Sporocytophaga myxococcoides DSM 11118: one gene and its partner. The protein of the gene in region 2 interacts with the protein of the main gene of each other region in a pairwise test. Links are inferred from orthologs where the notes say so. Each region holds a gene or a part of one and is shown on either strand. Other genes may lie near its edges.

The links. Proteins that work in one complex are often made in the same cells at the same time.
Region 1: the proteins of K350_RS0118645 (region 2) and def interact in binary tests that used the Escherichia coli proteins (3 or more experiments, as listed by UniProt). The link is inferred for Sporocytophaga myxococcoides DSM 11118 from one-to-one orthologs.

The regions. Positions count from the first base shown.
Region 1 is NZ_KE384560.1:356,532-364,188, forward strand. Bases 3,339-6,202 are described here. They hold def (peptide deformylase), read left to right. Parts: upstream 3,339-4,428; coding sequence 4,429-4,977; downstream 4,978-6,202. Other genes in these bases: K350_RS0119670 (hypothetical protein), read left to right, coding at 3,339-3,462; K350_RS0119675 (RrF2 family transcriptional regulator), read right to left, coding at 3,594-4,025; K350_RS0119685 (methionine aminotransferase), read left to right, coding at 4,979-6,130; K350_RS0119690 (amidohydrolase), read left to right, coding at 6,118-6,202. Outside these bases: K350_RS0119655 (ATP-binding protein), read right to left, coding at 1-2,193; K350_RS32435 (hypothetical protein), read right to left, coding at 2,315-2,473; K350_RS0119665 (hypothetical protein), read right to left, coding at 2,726-2,914; more of K350_RS0119670, read left to right, coding at 3,166-3,338; more of K350_RS0119690, read left to right, coding at 6,203-6,897; K350_RS0119695 (hypothetical protein), read right to left, coding at 6,861-7,277; K350_RS0119700 (UDP-N-acetylmuramoyl-tripeptide--D-alanyl-D-alanine ligase), read left to right, coding at 7,349-7,657. UniProt on the Escherichia coli protein: Removes the formyl group from the N-terminal Met of newly synthesized proteins. Requires at least a dipeptide for an efficient rate of reaction. N-terminal L-methionine is a prerequisite for activity but the enzyme has broad specificity at other positions.
Region 2 is NZ_KE384560.1:75,583-83,294, forward strand. What follows is about bases 4,615-7,533. They hold K350_RS0118645 (aspartate-semialdehyde dehydrogenase), read left to right. Parts: upstream 4,615-5,535; coding sequence 5,536-6,531; downstream 6,532-7,533. Other genes in these bases: K350_RS0118640 (lamin tail domain-containing protein), read right to left, coding at 4,615-5,466; K350_RS0118650 (YicC/YloC family endoribonuclease), read left to right, coding at 6,857-7,533. Also shown: K350_RS29510 (pseudouridine synthase), read right to left, coding at 1-1,300; SMC-Scp complex subunit ScpB, read right to left, coding at 1,398-2,147; K350_RS0118630 (TraR/DksA family transcriptional regulator), read right to left, coding at 2,149-2,532; more of K350_RS0118640, read right to left, coding at 2,926-4,614; more of K350_RS0118650, read left to right, coding at 7,534-7,712.

The DNA.
Region 1 (7,657 bases), 280 kb from region 2 along the record:
TGAGTGCGGAACAAACTGATAAATTGCCTCAGCCAGCTCATCCTCTTTGAATGGTTTAAGAACAACTGCATCAAAACTGCTTTGGGCTTTCTGAAGTGCATCCTTTACTACATTGGCAGTGGTGGCAATAACAGGAATTTTTTTGAGGTCTTTATGATTCTTTAATTTTTTGACAAGATCAAAACCGCTCATACCAGGCATATGCACATCTGTAATGATGATGTCAAATGGTTCCTGCAGCGCTGCGGAGAAGGCTTCTTCCCCATTGGACACAAGTTTGGCTTTCATATTCCATTTTGAAATAATGGTATGAAAGAGCAATAAGTTAAACTCATCATCTTCAGCAATCAGTATCTTCAGATCCTTAAAGCTACCAAAGGCAGTAAACTTTGGCTTTGTAACCTGGATGTACTCTTCTGCGGAAATTTCATAATCAATAAAGAAATGAAATTCGGACCCTGAACCCAGCACGCTTTTAACTCTTATTTCTCCTCCCTGCATTTCCACTAATTTTTTGCAAATAGCAAGTCCCAAGCCCGATCCTCCGAATTTCCTCGTAATGCTTGAATCGCCTTGATTAAATGATTCAAAGATTGAATGTATCTTGTCAGGAGATATTCCAATACCGGTATCAGTAACAACTATGCTTACTCTGCACTTATTATTTTCCAGTGCCAAAGCTGAGCAATGAAGCTGAACCTTGCCTTCTTCTGTAAACTTAAGTGCATTGCTTACCAGATTGTAAATTATTTGTTTCAATCTTAACGGATCACCATTGAGAAATGGGTAGTTGATATTTTCATCATTAAAGGAAAATAAAAGCTCTTTCTCTGCAGCTTTTAAGAAGAAAGAATCATAAACGTTTTCAATGATATCTTTTAGATTGAAAACCGTTTTTTCAAACTCTATCTTCCCAGATTCTATTCTTGAAATATCAAGTATATCATTCACCAGCAACAAAAGGTGCGAAGTGGAATTGTTGATTGCTTGCAGAAAATATTTCTGTCTGTTAAGTAAGTTAGTTTGTGAAAGCTGTTCTGTAAAACCCAGAATAGAGTTCAGAGGTGTTCTGATTTCATGGCTCATGGTTGCAAGGAAAAGTTCTTTTGTCCGGGCAAGATCTTCTGCCTGTGTTTTTGCATCCATAAGTTGATTCTTGTGAAAATTACTTCTTTTAACATCACCCATAATCATTAAGCTGAAAATCAAGATGGAGGCTATTCCTATGATGCCCAATGAAAATATCTTTATCAAAGATTCTTTTACTACTCCTTTTGCCTTGGTAATATTTGCGTCAGTCCTTTTCTGCTCTTTGTTTTTTAGGTTTATGATGATTTCACGAATTTTTTCTATGAGGAGATTGTCATTTTCAATAATTTCTGATTCATTTTGAGCAAGTAGTTGCTGAGATTTTAAATCTTCATTTTTGAGGTGAGAAATTATTTGTACTACTGTCTCTTTTTTTTGAAGCGCAGGCTCCTTTTCATTTTTTATAGTATCTATAATAGTATTGGTTTCTCGAAATACAGTAGGAGTTTGTGCGATTACAGGAAGCGTATCTTCTTTTACTTTTCTTCGGAAAATTTTTTTTACAGAATTCAATAAAGATTTTTTACCGGCATCATTCTCTTTTAATTCCAGATCCTTTTCTGCTGAATCTTCAGTTGGTGCCGCCTGCTGAATGATTTTAGTAGTAACTATTTTCTTTGTAACTATATATTGAGGACTGTCAGGATTAGCATATAGTTTACGAAGAAGACTGGCTGGTATGCTGGCTTCAGGTTTTTTTTCAAAAAGCTTTATTAATTTCTGATGATGCTTCTTTTTCTCTTCCCATAAAAAAGTCATGTTGTTAAGATCCGCCTCTTCTACACTTAGAGCTTGACTGAGGTTTTTTAGAGAGTCCAGATCATTTTCAACTTCTTTACAATAATTGGAATAGTGATCAAGATAAGTACTGTCTTTTGTTACAGAGTAAGCTCTGATATTGTTTTCTATACCGGAAAGGTCCGCCAGAATATCATTAAGCTTTATGATCTTAGTGTCAGGCTTTGATAAAAAGTTAAGAGAATATGTAAGGTCTTTAAAAGACTGAAATACGGTGATTCCTGCAATTAACGCTACTATAACTGCGGATCCGAATCCTAAAAGAATTTTAGTGCGAATGGATGATTTGAATTTTTTGGCATCCATAGTAAATGAAGATTAGTCAAGTTTAAAGTTACTTAATTTTTTCTTCTGTTGTGTCTGATAAAAAATAAAGCCATCGCTTAGGATGGCCTTATTCAATCATAATTAAAGGGGACTAAAAAAATTATCTTTGAGCCTTCACCATTTCTGGTCTGACTTTAACTTCTTTGGGTTCAATATGGGACTTTAAAATAATCTGCTGTACCTTATAGCGCTCTTTCATTTGAATTCTTCTCATTAACGTCCCAAATGAAAAGGCTGCAACTACACTTGATCCCAGCATTTATATTTATTTTAATGGCCTTGCTATACTACTTATAGAAAAAACGTGCCACAAATGTATGTTGCTATTATTCAGTTGTTTGTATTTCTAATCAAATTTTAATGTGTGGAAAAAAGCTACAATCTGTGGAGTTTGAATACAGTTTGGTAAAGTTTGTGGAAAGTATTCATTCAAAAGAACTAATTTTTAATAAAAAAATAAAGTCATCCGTGGATGACTTCATTTAATCAAAATTAAGGGGGACTTAAAAAACTATTTTTTAGATTTTGTAGAGTCACTTACTTCTGGATTGCTTGCTACAGGCTTAGCTTTTTGTGCTTTCTTAGTTGTATCAGTTAAAATTCCAGATTGTCCTTTAAGACTTACACTATTCTGAGCTTTGCTTAAAAATACAACACCAGAGAATGCAACAACGAAAGCAACGGCAGTTAACTTTTTCATAATAATTATAGGTTTTAAGGTAATAAATAAATTAATAACAGTCTGATATTAGAAAAATATGCCAACTTTATATGATGTTGTTAATGAGGTGTTTGTATTTTTGCCTGACTTGAAAATTCGTTGAAAAACACCCCAACATGAGGATTTGGGAAACGTCGAACTAACAAAATTTATTTAATGTTTTGGGAGAGAGAAAACAAAGGGACCTACACTCAGACCTTACATAATGGAACTAAAAAAATCAGTCTTCTATGGAATTATTTCACGATAATATTCAGCATAAATTTGTCCTAACCCACGATGGAAAAGAGTTTTCAACCAGCTATAGGATGCTGGGGCATAAATTCTGGGATTTTTATTACACCACAATACCGAATGCCGAAATTGATGAATCAGGGAAAGAGATTCTCCTGAATTATGTACTCGATTTTGTCAAAGCAAATCATATTAAGATAAGGGCAACCTGTCTCTCTGTTCAAGAGTTTTTGGTCAATCATAAATACCTTAAAGAGGTTTTATATCACCCATATAATTTAAACCATGCATAAAAATATAGGGAAGAGTAATATGTGAATTGCGGCTTTCCTTCCATATAGATTGCAATTGCATTAAAATAGAAATAAAAAAGGCAGTCTGAAATTCAGGCTGCCTCTTCTTAGTTTAAAGAAATAAAGAATATTTAAGCTTTTAAACTGTCTTCTCTTTGGATAATGTCTTGTAAGGTACTTTCTTTTAAAATTTTTAAAGTGTTATCCCTTACTTCTCTGATAATATCTCTGAATCCACATAAAGTTTCATCAACACACTCATCACATCTTTCGTAATATTTAATGCTGACACAAGGAAGGAGTGCAATGGCTCCGTCAAACAAACGGATAATATTGGCAAGATCTACTTCTTCTGGCTTTTTTATCAAATAATAGCCACCACCTTTTCCTTTTTTGCTATTTAAAATGCCAGCATTTTTGAGCTCTAAAAGTATAGCCTCCAGAAATTTCTGAGGAATACGTTCAGTTTTGGAAATGTCACTAATAAGAATTGGTCCTTTCTGGAACTCTTTTGCTAGTTTGGTGAGGGCCTTGATAGCGTACCTTGTCTTTTTGGATAGCATTATCTATAAACTCTATATGCTTTATTATAATTCAAAAATGCAAAAAAAACTTATGATTGTTCAGGTCGGCTGTCGATTTTTTTGAACTATATATCTATTAAAAAAGGAAAATAAGGGAACTATTCTGAATTTCTTCAGATTTATTATTTAATTTGAAGGTTGAATCTTGCTATTTTCCAAACAAAATTTGAAGATTCAAGTTTACTTTAATCGCAAGGTCCCCAGGTAAAAAAGTAGCTAAAGCAGGCAGTCTTCTCCCGACTGCCTGCTTTGTTTTTTGGATAGGATACCATTAAACCAATAATTGAGAATTTTTAAATTTTATAAATTGTTGTTTTCTAAAAAGAATTTCCAAGGGAATTCTATGGTGGATTGGTTATATTTGTTTTTGCATTAATAATTTATGATATACCCTATAGTAGCTTACGGTGACCCGGTATTGAAGAAGCGGGCTGTTGATTTTGAAAAAGGAACTGATTTGAAGCAATTAGTTGCTGATATGTTTGAGACTATGTACAACGCTAATGGAGTTGGGTTGGCTGGTCCGCAAATTGGGCTTAATCAAAGAATATTTGTAGTTGACGGAAGTCCGATGGAAGAAGGGTTGGATGATTTCAAAAAAGCTTTTATAAATCCAGAAATTATAGAGGAAACCGGTGAAGATTGGCCATATGATGAGGGCTGCCTGAGTATTCCAGGGGTCAGGTCTGAGGTCTTCAGACCATTTCAGTTAACTATCCGCTATTTTGATGAAAACTGGGTGGAGCGTGAAGAAACTTACGAGGGCATCAGGGCTAGAATAATCCAACATGAATATGATCACATAGAAGGTGTTCTGTTTGTTGATCATCTTTCTTCTATTAAAAAGAGACTCATGAAAAATAAACTTACTAATATTAGTAAGGGGATTGTGGATGTTTCCTATAAAATGAAGTTTCCAGTTAAAAAATAACATGATTACAAAAAGTACGGGATCCAAGCTGCCTGACATCGGTACGACAATCTTTACGATTATGTCACAGATGGCCAGAGATTATAATGCTATTAATCTTGCACAGGGTTTTCCGGATTTTAAATGTTCAAACGACCTGGTCGACTTGGTTACCTTTTATATGAAAAAAGGCTTTAATCAGTATGCTCCAATGACCGGTGTTCAGGTTTTAAGAGAAAAAATAGCTGTTAAGTCAAAAGAGTTGTATGGAGCTTCAGTTGATCCTGATAAAGAAGTCACTCTTACCTGTGGTGCCACAGAGGCTTGTTATACCGCTATTACATCGATCGTAAAACCAGGTGATGAAGTAATCATTTTTGAACCAGCGTTTGATTGTTATATCCCTGCCATCCAGCTTTCCGGTGGCAAGCCTGTATTTATTGAATTGCAATATCCTGACTATAAAATAGACTGGGATCTGGTAAGAAAAAAGATCACTGAAAAAACCTCTCTGATTATAATAAATTCCCCCCACAATCCTACGGGGGCAATAATATCAAAACAAGATATTGACGCTTTAACCGAGCTCGTCAGAGATACAGATATCACTATACTAAGCGATGAGGTATATGAGCATATCATATTTGACAGAGCTGAGCATCATAGCTTTTTGAAATATCCTGAGTTGAGAGAAAGAAGCTTTGTGATCAGTTCTTTTGGTAAGACTTATCACACCACCGGTTGGAGAATGGGATATTGTATCGCCCCAGAGCATCTTTCAACTGAATTCAGAAAAGTCCATCAGTACAATACGTTCAGTGTACCTACTCCCATGCAGTATGCCCTTGCTGATTTCCTGGAGAAAAAAGAAGAGTATCTTGGATTGCCTGATTTTTATCAAAGAAAGAGAGATTTGTTTCTGAATCTTATGAGTAGGTCCAGGTTTAAAGGAATACCATCTTCAGGAACATATTTTCAATTGATGAATTTCGGAGATATTGCCAATGAGTCTGATGTTGATTTCGCTGCAAGGCTCACAAGAGAATCAGGAGTTGCCTGCATACCGATTTCCGTTTTTTATCACACCAAAAAAGATGACAGCATTATAAGGTTTTGCTTTGCTAAAGAAGATGAAACCCTTGAAAACGCCGCGAGAAAGCTATGCAGGATCTGAAGATAACTCTGGTTCAAACACCTCTTTTCTGGAAAAATAGTGGGGCTAACCTTGCCATGCTTGAAGAGAAGCTCTGGCAGATGAAAGAGCAATCTGATCTTATTATCCTTCCGGAAATGTTTACTACAGGTTTTTCGATGGATGCGGCTGAACTTGCCGAACCCATGAACCTGACTGCTTTTAAATGGATGAAGCAGATGGCTGCGCAAAAGAAAGCTGTCATTACTGGAAGTGTTATAATCAAGGAGGGGGATAAATTTCATAATCGTCTGATTTGGATGGAGCCAGACGGAAGTTTTGATGCATATGACAAAAGGCATCTCTTCAGAATGGCTGGTGAAGACAAGGTGTACACGGCTGGAATTAAAAAACTCATTAAAGAAATAAAAGGCTGGAAAATTTGTCCTTTAGTCTGTTATGATCTTAGATTTCCAGTATTTAGCAGAAACCGTCAAAATGAATATGATCTTCTGATATATGTAGCAAACTGGCCTGCTGCAAGAAATGTAGCATGGAAAACTCTTTTAAGGGCAAGGGCTATCGAAAATATATCTTATGTGGCTGGAGTAAACAGGATAGGGACTGATGGAAAAGATTTGGAGTATTCAGGAGATAGTGCAGTGATTGGTCCTGTTGGTGAATATATTGAAGAGCTTAATGATCGTGAAGAGCTTAAAACAATAACATTAAGCGCAGAGCATTTAAATGCATTCCGGCAAAAATTCCCTGCTCATCTGGATGCCGATTCATTTGAGCTTGAGCTTTGAATGAAAGCAATTAAGTCCTGAACATTTGGATTCTTAATTTTAGCAAATGATTTTAAAGAAGCCAGCATTTTTTCAACGATCGCATGTTCTCCAATTAAAATTGCAGTCAGATATTCTTTTGATCTCAGTAATGTTTCGCAGAAGGGAATAATTCCCTTAGAGACATTGTCCAAAGCCTCTATGATAACCAATGTATTTTTATTCTCTTTCTTATTTTCTTCCAGAATTTTCGAAAAGTACCCGTAAAGAACAGCATCACTGTAATTGTCAAAATCAAAAAAAGTTGCAGAGGGAAATTGCTCTTTAAGGCTGGTTAGTAATGTATTTCCATATTGAAAATCCTGACCAGAAGAAATTGAAAAGAAAATGATTGTATTCATGGTTAATTTGAAAACAAAGTAATTTTAAATACCGTTTTTGCCTAACTTGCCCTTTAAGTTTGTTAGAAGATATGGAAATAAATCAAATTTATCAGAAATATAAAGAAACACGTTCAGTTTCTACAGATACAAGAAAGATTGAAAAGGACTGCATGTTTTTTGCCCTGAAAGGTCCTAATTTTAATGGTAATACTTTTGCTGAAGAAGCCTTGAAACAAGGTGCAAAATATGCAGTAATTGATGAAGCTCAGTTCAAAAAGGATGATAGATTTATCCTTGTAGAAGATGTATTGGCAGCATTGCAGCAGCTGGCAAATTTTCACAGAAAGCAACTTGCCATACCAATCGTTGCGATAACCGGATCGAATGGGAAAACGACA
Region 2 (7,712 bases):
GTTTTTTTGTTCTGTTAGATGGGTGCATTAATTTTTCTGCAAGTTCTCCATCGTTAGTGAAAAGTAATAAGCCAGTAGTGTTCCTGTCAAGTCTTCCCACGGGATAGATTCTTTCAGGGCCAACGTTTTTCACAAGGTCCATCACTGTTTTGCGCTCATTTTCATCATCAGTAGTAGTGATGAAATCTTTAGGTTTGTTTATGAGCACATATACAAGCTTTTCAGGTGAAAGTATTTTGCTGCCATACTTTACAGTATCGCCTTTTTTAACCTTATAGCCCATTTCAGTCACGACTTTGCCGTTGACTTTGATAAGTCCATCGGAAATAAGAACATCAGCCTCTCTTCTTGAGCATACACCTGCATTAGAGATGTATCGGTTTAGTCTTATTTCATCAGAAGATGTTTTGTTTCTTGTACCAGATTTCTTTCCTTCAGATTTTTTGAAATTTTTTGAGCTGATTTCTTCAGACAGGTTTTCGAAATCACTGAATTCGTCAAAGCCTTCGAGTTCTTCGTCCTTAGGTTTTGAGAATGTCTTTTTGAATGATGGTTTTTCTGAAGAGTTTTTTAATCCGGCCTTTTTGAAAGGTTTCTCATTGCGATCTCCAAAGCTTTTTCTTTTATCAGGACTTGATTTTGAAAAAGAACTTTTAGGTTCTGTATCGTCAAATTTTTTAAAACCTGTCTTTTTGAAAGGTCTTTCTTCCTGTTTTTCGGATCCTTTTTTCCAATCCTGTTTAGGTTTTGAAAAGGATTTTCCAGACCGCGTATCTTCACTTTTGCCTCTTGGCTTGCCACGAAATGATTTTTCGTCGGAAGATGATCTTTTTTTGCTATCAAAAGCAGAGCCTGATTTCCTCCCTCTTTTTTGATCTCTCTCTCTGTCAGTGTTATCGGAAGGTTTGGCTTTTTGATCTTCGCCAAATTTCTTTCTTACAAATTTATTTTTTTTATTTTCAGCATCACGCGAAGATGATTCTGTTTTAAAATCTCTTCCTCGTCCTGATCCGGAAAAGGAGTTTGACTTTTTGCCATCAGAGGGTTTTCTTCCTTTAAATTCGGAGGATTTTTCAGGTTTACCCGAATCTCCCTGAGAATCAAATTTCCTTCTTGGTTTTCCGGCTGGTACACGACCTGCTGGTGTTTTCTTCGCTCCAAAAGATGATTTCCTGGCAGGGCGAGCTTCGCCCGATGCCCCATCTTTCTTTGGGGTAGAAGATTTTTTTGAAGAAAATTTAGAAGCCTTGTCTCTATCCGAAGCCCCTCTTCCTTTCCTCTGAGGTTGGTCTTTTTTCATAATTCTTTAATGTTAGTATCAAAGTTCATAAAAAAATAATCAGGAAATGATTTCCTGATTAAATTAATATAAATAATTTTTTAGTTAAGTGGGAATCTTATTCCTCTGGTTCTTCAGAGGTTTGACTTTCTGAGGAAAAATCTTCTTCTGTCTGGGAATTGGTCTCAGAAGAAAGGTCTCCGAAAGTATCCTTGGTGTCGTTTTCCTGATTTTGAGTTTCCGTGTTAATATTCTCCTGAGTATTGAACTCCATTTCTTCTAACTCAGCGGCAATAATTTCATGTTCTTTTTCTACTTCGTCGCCAATCTCATTTTCGTCTTTGGAGAAATCTTTTGGCATTGGGAGGTCTTTAAGACTATTTATACCAAAATATTCCATAAACTTTGCAGTAGTGCCATAGAGGATCGGTCTGCCTACTCCATCAGATTTACCTTGAATTTCAACAAGCTCCTTTTCCAGCAACTTTTGAATAGCATAGTCGCAGTTTACACCTCTTATCTGCTCTATCTGATGTTTCGTAATTGGTTGCTTGTAAGCTATAATTGCACAAGTTTCTAGAGCAGAAGTAGATAATCTTTTTTTAGATTTTTGCTTGAGCAAAATACTAATACTGGATTGATATGCAGGTTTTGTAAGAAACTGATATCCTCCTCCCATAGAAAAAACTTTGAATGGGTAATTATCATCTTCATACTTCTGAAGTAGCTTCTCCAAAGAAGCCTGAATATCTTCAATCGGAACCTCAGCCTCAAACATTTCAGATAGGCAGGTTCTTATATCTTCCGGCTTTATAGGATCCGGAGAACAAAAGATTAAACTCTCAATATGATGTTGAAGGAAATCCAAATTAGTCTTTTCTGTTAAGTTTTGCCTCTATCGAATGCTGTGTGTGAGGAACTGCACGAAGACGTTCTTTGGGGATAAGTTTTCCTGAATCGACACAGATACCATAGGTCCCGTTTTTAATTCTGGCCATGGCATTCTCAAGCTGCTGAATAAATTTTTGTTGCCTAGCAGCAAGCTGTGTGAAGCTTTCTTTTTCGGCTGTATCAGCACCATCTTCAAGCAGTTTTAAAGTACCTGCTGTATTGTCGGTTCCGGAATCATTTCTTCTGCTCAGAGTTTCCTTAATGTAATTTAATTCTTTTCTGGCTCTATCCAGCTTGTCAGCTATAAGCTGCTCAAACTCCTTTAGTTCTTCATCGGAGTATCTGAGTTTTTCTTCTGCCATAACGCGGATTTATTTTAAATTAAAAAAACGGGACGAAAAGTTTACCACTTTTTTGTTGAGAAACGGAAATCCCTGATTTTTGGTGCAAATTTAGTATAAAAAATGGTTTTGCTGGGAAAGATCCAACAAATAATTGTTAAAGCTTTTGCATTCAACGAGTTAAAAAAAGATAATTATTTAAAATTTCCCTTAAAAGAAAATTATTTGAAATTGTAATTATGTTTTACCGCTTTTATGCGGGAAATAATTGATTGCCTGTCCATCTCAATATGATGCTTCATACGAAGGTAGCGGTCTATTACATCCACTTCTTTGTTTTTTTCCATACAGGAAGAAATTATGTCATTTACCAGGCATCTCATAGGGCAATATTTAACAATAATACTCTGAACTTCAATATGATAATATAACCGCCTTCTTAAACTTTTGTTTTTCTCCGTTCAGACGAAAAATCTCAAACATGATCATGTAAATTCCAATATCTGCTTTTCGATCATCATCAGCAATGCCATCCCATTGGAAAAAACCTTCGTTCCCCAATAGTTGATTGGAAGCAATCTTTTTTATCTCTCTTCCTTGTCCATCAAAGACTGTGATGGTCGCAATTTCACCAGGATTATCAAGTTGGTAGGTCAATAAAGCAAAGTCATTTTTACCGTCACCATTAGGAGAAAACTTTAAAGGTTGCACTGAAAAAGAATTTTCAATGGTTTCAAATTCAAAATGCTGGCTATTGAGATATCCTGGAGTTGCTCCAATTGCTGATGCTGCTGAATGCCAGTTGGAAATATCTGAAGCCGGATTGGTAAAAGAAATCCTTTCCAGGCTTATACCTTCAGACTCTTTGAGGATCTTGTGATGCATTTTTTCAGTATAACTGAAACTATCAAATAACTCACCAGATGGGCTTAACAAACTAATGTTTCCAGAGTCATCATTCAAAGATGGCATTGAACTCATTTTTATAAAATTTTTGAATTCACCCATGGGATACTGATTTATCAAAGCCTGAGGATCGGAAGTCAATACCAGGTACTGTCTGGGCTGCAGAACTAGTGGGTTTGTTGAAATTAAATTAGTAGTAGAGTTCTTATTTTCTGCATTGGATATTCTCCAGTTTTTTAGATCAATGAAATGGTCTGAATTGCTATAAATTTCAACAAAATCAACTCCGCCAGGAAGTGGATTAAAGAGGATTTCATTGATTAGAAGTTCGCCATTTACAGGTATTTCAGGTAATGCAAATGGGTTTTGATTTTCCTGTATATAGTTTCCATTACAATCTTTTACTCCGCTTATTGATATCTGATATAAGGTACTTCCCTTTATAGCATTTGTGAGGGCAATCAGAATACTTTTATTCCCTTTATAAATAACATTTTCAATCTCGACTTTAGGGGATATAGTTATGTTTTCCTCACTGATTTCTGCAGAAATATCAAGCTTTTCATCTAAGACAATAAGTATATTGAATGTATCCAGTAGTTGTAAGTCTTTAATTTTCGGGCCTTGCAAATCAGGTTTTATTGAATTCACTGAATTTTCATAACCTGGTGTACCACCTTTTGAAGCAATGGATCCATCCCAGTTATCACTCTCTCCACATGGGTTTGAAGGATCTATCATTTCTAAAGCAATCCCTCCTTCAGCATTTAATCTGTTTGTAAACCAGTCCGACGAATAATTGACAGAATGAATAATTTTACCTGAAGGATCTTTGAGAATGAGAGAATCCGATGAATTGTTCAATGAGGGCCAGGGCGTGATGCCGAGGACTTTGCCCAAAGGCTTGAATTCAGCATTTGAAGCGGATGGGCATATAATGAGATATGATTTGGGAAATAGCTCAAATGATGACAATACTGCAGAAACAGAAGGATCAGAAAATCGCCAATTAGCAAGATTGATTGTGTCTTCGGAAGTGTTGTACAATTCGATGTATTCTTCTTCAGGAAGTCCATGGCTGGGAGTGGGGTCGGAATAAATTTCTGTAATCAGTATGGATCCTGGGTTTATTTCAGGTTGGTAATTAAATTCTAAAGATTCTTTCAGGGTTTCTGCCAAGTAAAAATCCTGTATACCATCCAAGACAAGTTTATTTTTCCCTTTCCTCAATGGGACTTCTGAAGTTAGAATCAAAATGGAGTCATTGACATAAGAGAGATCCTTAATATAAGAATCGTTAATAGTTATGGTATGAGTTTTAACCTCCGGGGAAATTCTTTTGTTGAATTGAATAACAATGTTGGCAGCATTAGGAGCTTTTATATCAATTATTGAGAGAGGTGCACTATTAATTGCAAAGTCATCAAAATAAAAGTCTTTATTTCTGGTTGAGCTATGAATACAGACTACCCCAAAATAAGCTCCGGTTTTGTAGGTTGAATCAATATATGTGAGTTCGGGTGAAAAATTGAATCCACCTGATGTGTCAGAAAAGACTTTCCAATTATGCTTAAGATCTCTGGTAACTTTGATTCTTACAGTATTATTGTTTTTACCGACTCTTCCAGGTATACCGCCAGTGAGCTTTACTGAGGCCGATCCATCTTGTCTGTGCAAATCAATTGCGTCTGAGCTTCCACTTGATCCACCGATTTTCAGAAAATATCCTTGTAGTGAATTTATCAGGTCAGGAGAGGAGCTTGTTAAATAAACCCTGGCAAAATTACTGCTACTGGGATTAAATGGCATTTTTACTAAAAACTGCCATTCCACATTGGTGATCAGATTATTCGCAGTAGAAAGGTAGATTTCCTCGCTTTCTGGTTTTCCGGAACTTTGAAGCTGATGATCTGTATTTATGAAAAATAAAGCAGTGTCCCCAGCCCAATTGGGCAATGAGTGGAAATTGCTATCAGAGAAAGAGTCATTAAACTGCGCAAAACTCTGAATATAAGAAAATAAAAAAAGTAAGAAATAGCTGGTTTTCACATGATAAAAATAATAATAAATTGATTAATTTTGTCCCCCGAATAAAAATTCATTAAAAACAATACAAAAATGAAAATTGCAGTAGTAGGCGCTACCGGCTTAGTTGGTGGACAAATTTTAAAAGTGCTGGAGGAGAGAAATCTTCCTGTAACAGAACTATTACCTGTTGCTTCTGAAAAATCTGTTGGAAAAGAAATCATTTTCAAGGGTAAACCATATAAGGTGGTTGATGCAGCCACTGCAATCAGTAAGAAACCTCACTTCGCAATATTTTCCGCAGGTGGAAGTACTTCTTTGGAACTTGCTCCAAAATTTGCTGAAGCTGGTATCATTGTAATTGATAACTCTTCGGCATGGAGAATGGATCCTACAAAGAAACTTGTAGTTCCGGAAATCAATGCAAACACATTGACAAAGGATGACAAGATCATTGCAAATCCAAACTGTTCTACTATTCAGATGGTAGTTGCATTGAATCCTTTGCACAAAAAATATAAAATCAAAAGAATTGTAGTTTCTACTTACCAGTCTGTAACAGGAACAGGTAAGAAAGCAGTTGACCAGTTAATGAACGAAAGAAAAGGAGTTGATGGTCCAATGGCTTATGCATATCCGATTGACCTAAATGTAATACCTCACATTGATGTGTTTACAGAAAATGGATATACAAAAGAGGAGATGAAAATGATCAAAGAAACTAAAAAGATCATGGGAGACGACTCAATAAAAGTAACTGCGACTACAGTAAGGATCCCTGTAATGGGAGGGCATTCTGAGTCAGTGAATGTTGAATTCGAAAATGAATTTGATCTGGAAGAAGTTAAGAAAATTCTTGGAAGTGCTGAAGGCGTTATTTTGGAAGATGATGTTGCAAATCTGAAATACCCAATGCCAATGAATGCTCATAACCGTGATGAAGTATTTGTTGGAAGACTTAGAAGAGATGAAACTCAGCCTAAAACTCTTAACATGTGGATCGTAGCAGACAACCTAAGAAAAGGCGCCGCAACGAATGCTATTCAGATTGCAGAGTACCTGCTTAAAAATAAGGTTGTAGTTGCTTAATGCAATAATTAGGACCACCATTAGAAATAAAAGGGGGCTGACTTAAATATGTCGGTCCCCTTTATCTTTTAAATGGAGTCTAACGTTATGCCTGAACATTTGATTATTGGAAATAACTGCAATGCTGACTTCTGGAAATACTGATTATCAAACTTCATGAATTATTAAAGCGAAAGCTGTAGGAAACTAAAAATTAAAACATTTAGTGTGCTTTAGTAAAGAATTTATGGAGAAAAAAATTACTTTTACCTTTCGTAATTGAAAAAATTGCCTGATGTGGTCTACAGATTATTTCAGGGTTTCCTTTATTTAAAATACTTATAGAATGATGACACTTAGGTCAATGACCGGCTTTGGAATGGTAAAGTCGGATGCTGAAAATCTTGAAATTAAAGTGGAAATTAAATCTTTGAATTCCAAATTTTTGGATTTGGGACTTAGGCTTCCAAAAGAATATCAGGATAAAGAAATGGAAATCCGAAATATGGTGAGCAATACACTTGAAAGGGGAAAGATCAGCATTTCTATGGATGTGCAGACAAAAGTTGACTCCAAGCCAAGAGTTTCCATAAATAAAGAGCTTGTTAAAAAATATTATGAGGATTTAGTAGAAACGGCTGCTTTTGTAGGAACCAAAGAAACTGATCTTTTCAAAATTGCTTTAACAATGCCCAAAGCAGTGAATCAGGATTTGGATAATGAAGATAATTCTAAAGAGTGGGAAGTGATAGCTTCCGTTATTAGCAAAGCCATTGATCAATGTGATAAATTCCGATTGGCAGAGGGAGCTGCATTGGGTGAAAAATTAAAAAGCTATATCATGCGGATTAAAGAATTACTTGAGCGAGTATCAGAATTCGATCCTCAGAGAATTCAGATGATACGCGAAAGGATTAAAGCGCATTTTGTAGAGTTTGGCAATGAACAAATGGACAAAAACAGATTTGAGCAAGAGCTGATTTATTATATTGAGAAACTTGACATCACTGAAGAGAAAGTCAGACTGAACAATCACCTTGATTTTTTCCTGGAAAATATGAAAGTAGATAAGAGCGGGAAGAAACTTGGCTTTATAAGTCAGGAGATAGGCAGGGAAATAAACACAATTGGCTCCAAAGCCAATGATGCAAATATTCAGAAGTTAGTAGTGGAAATGAAGGAAGAGCTGGAGAAAATTAAGG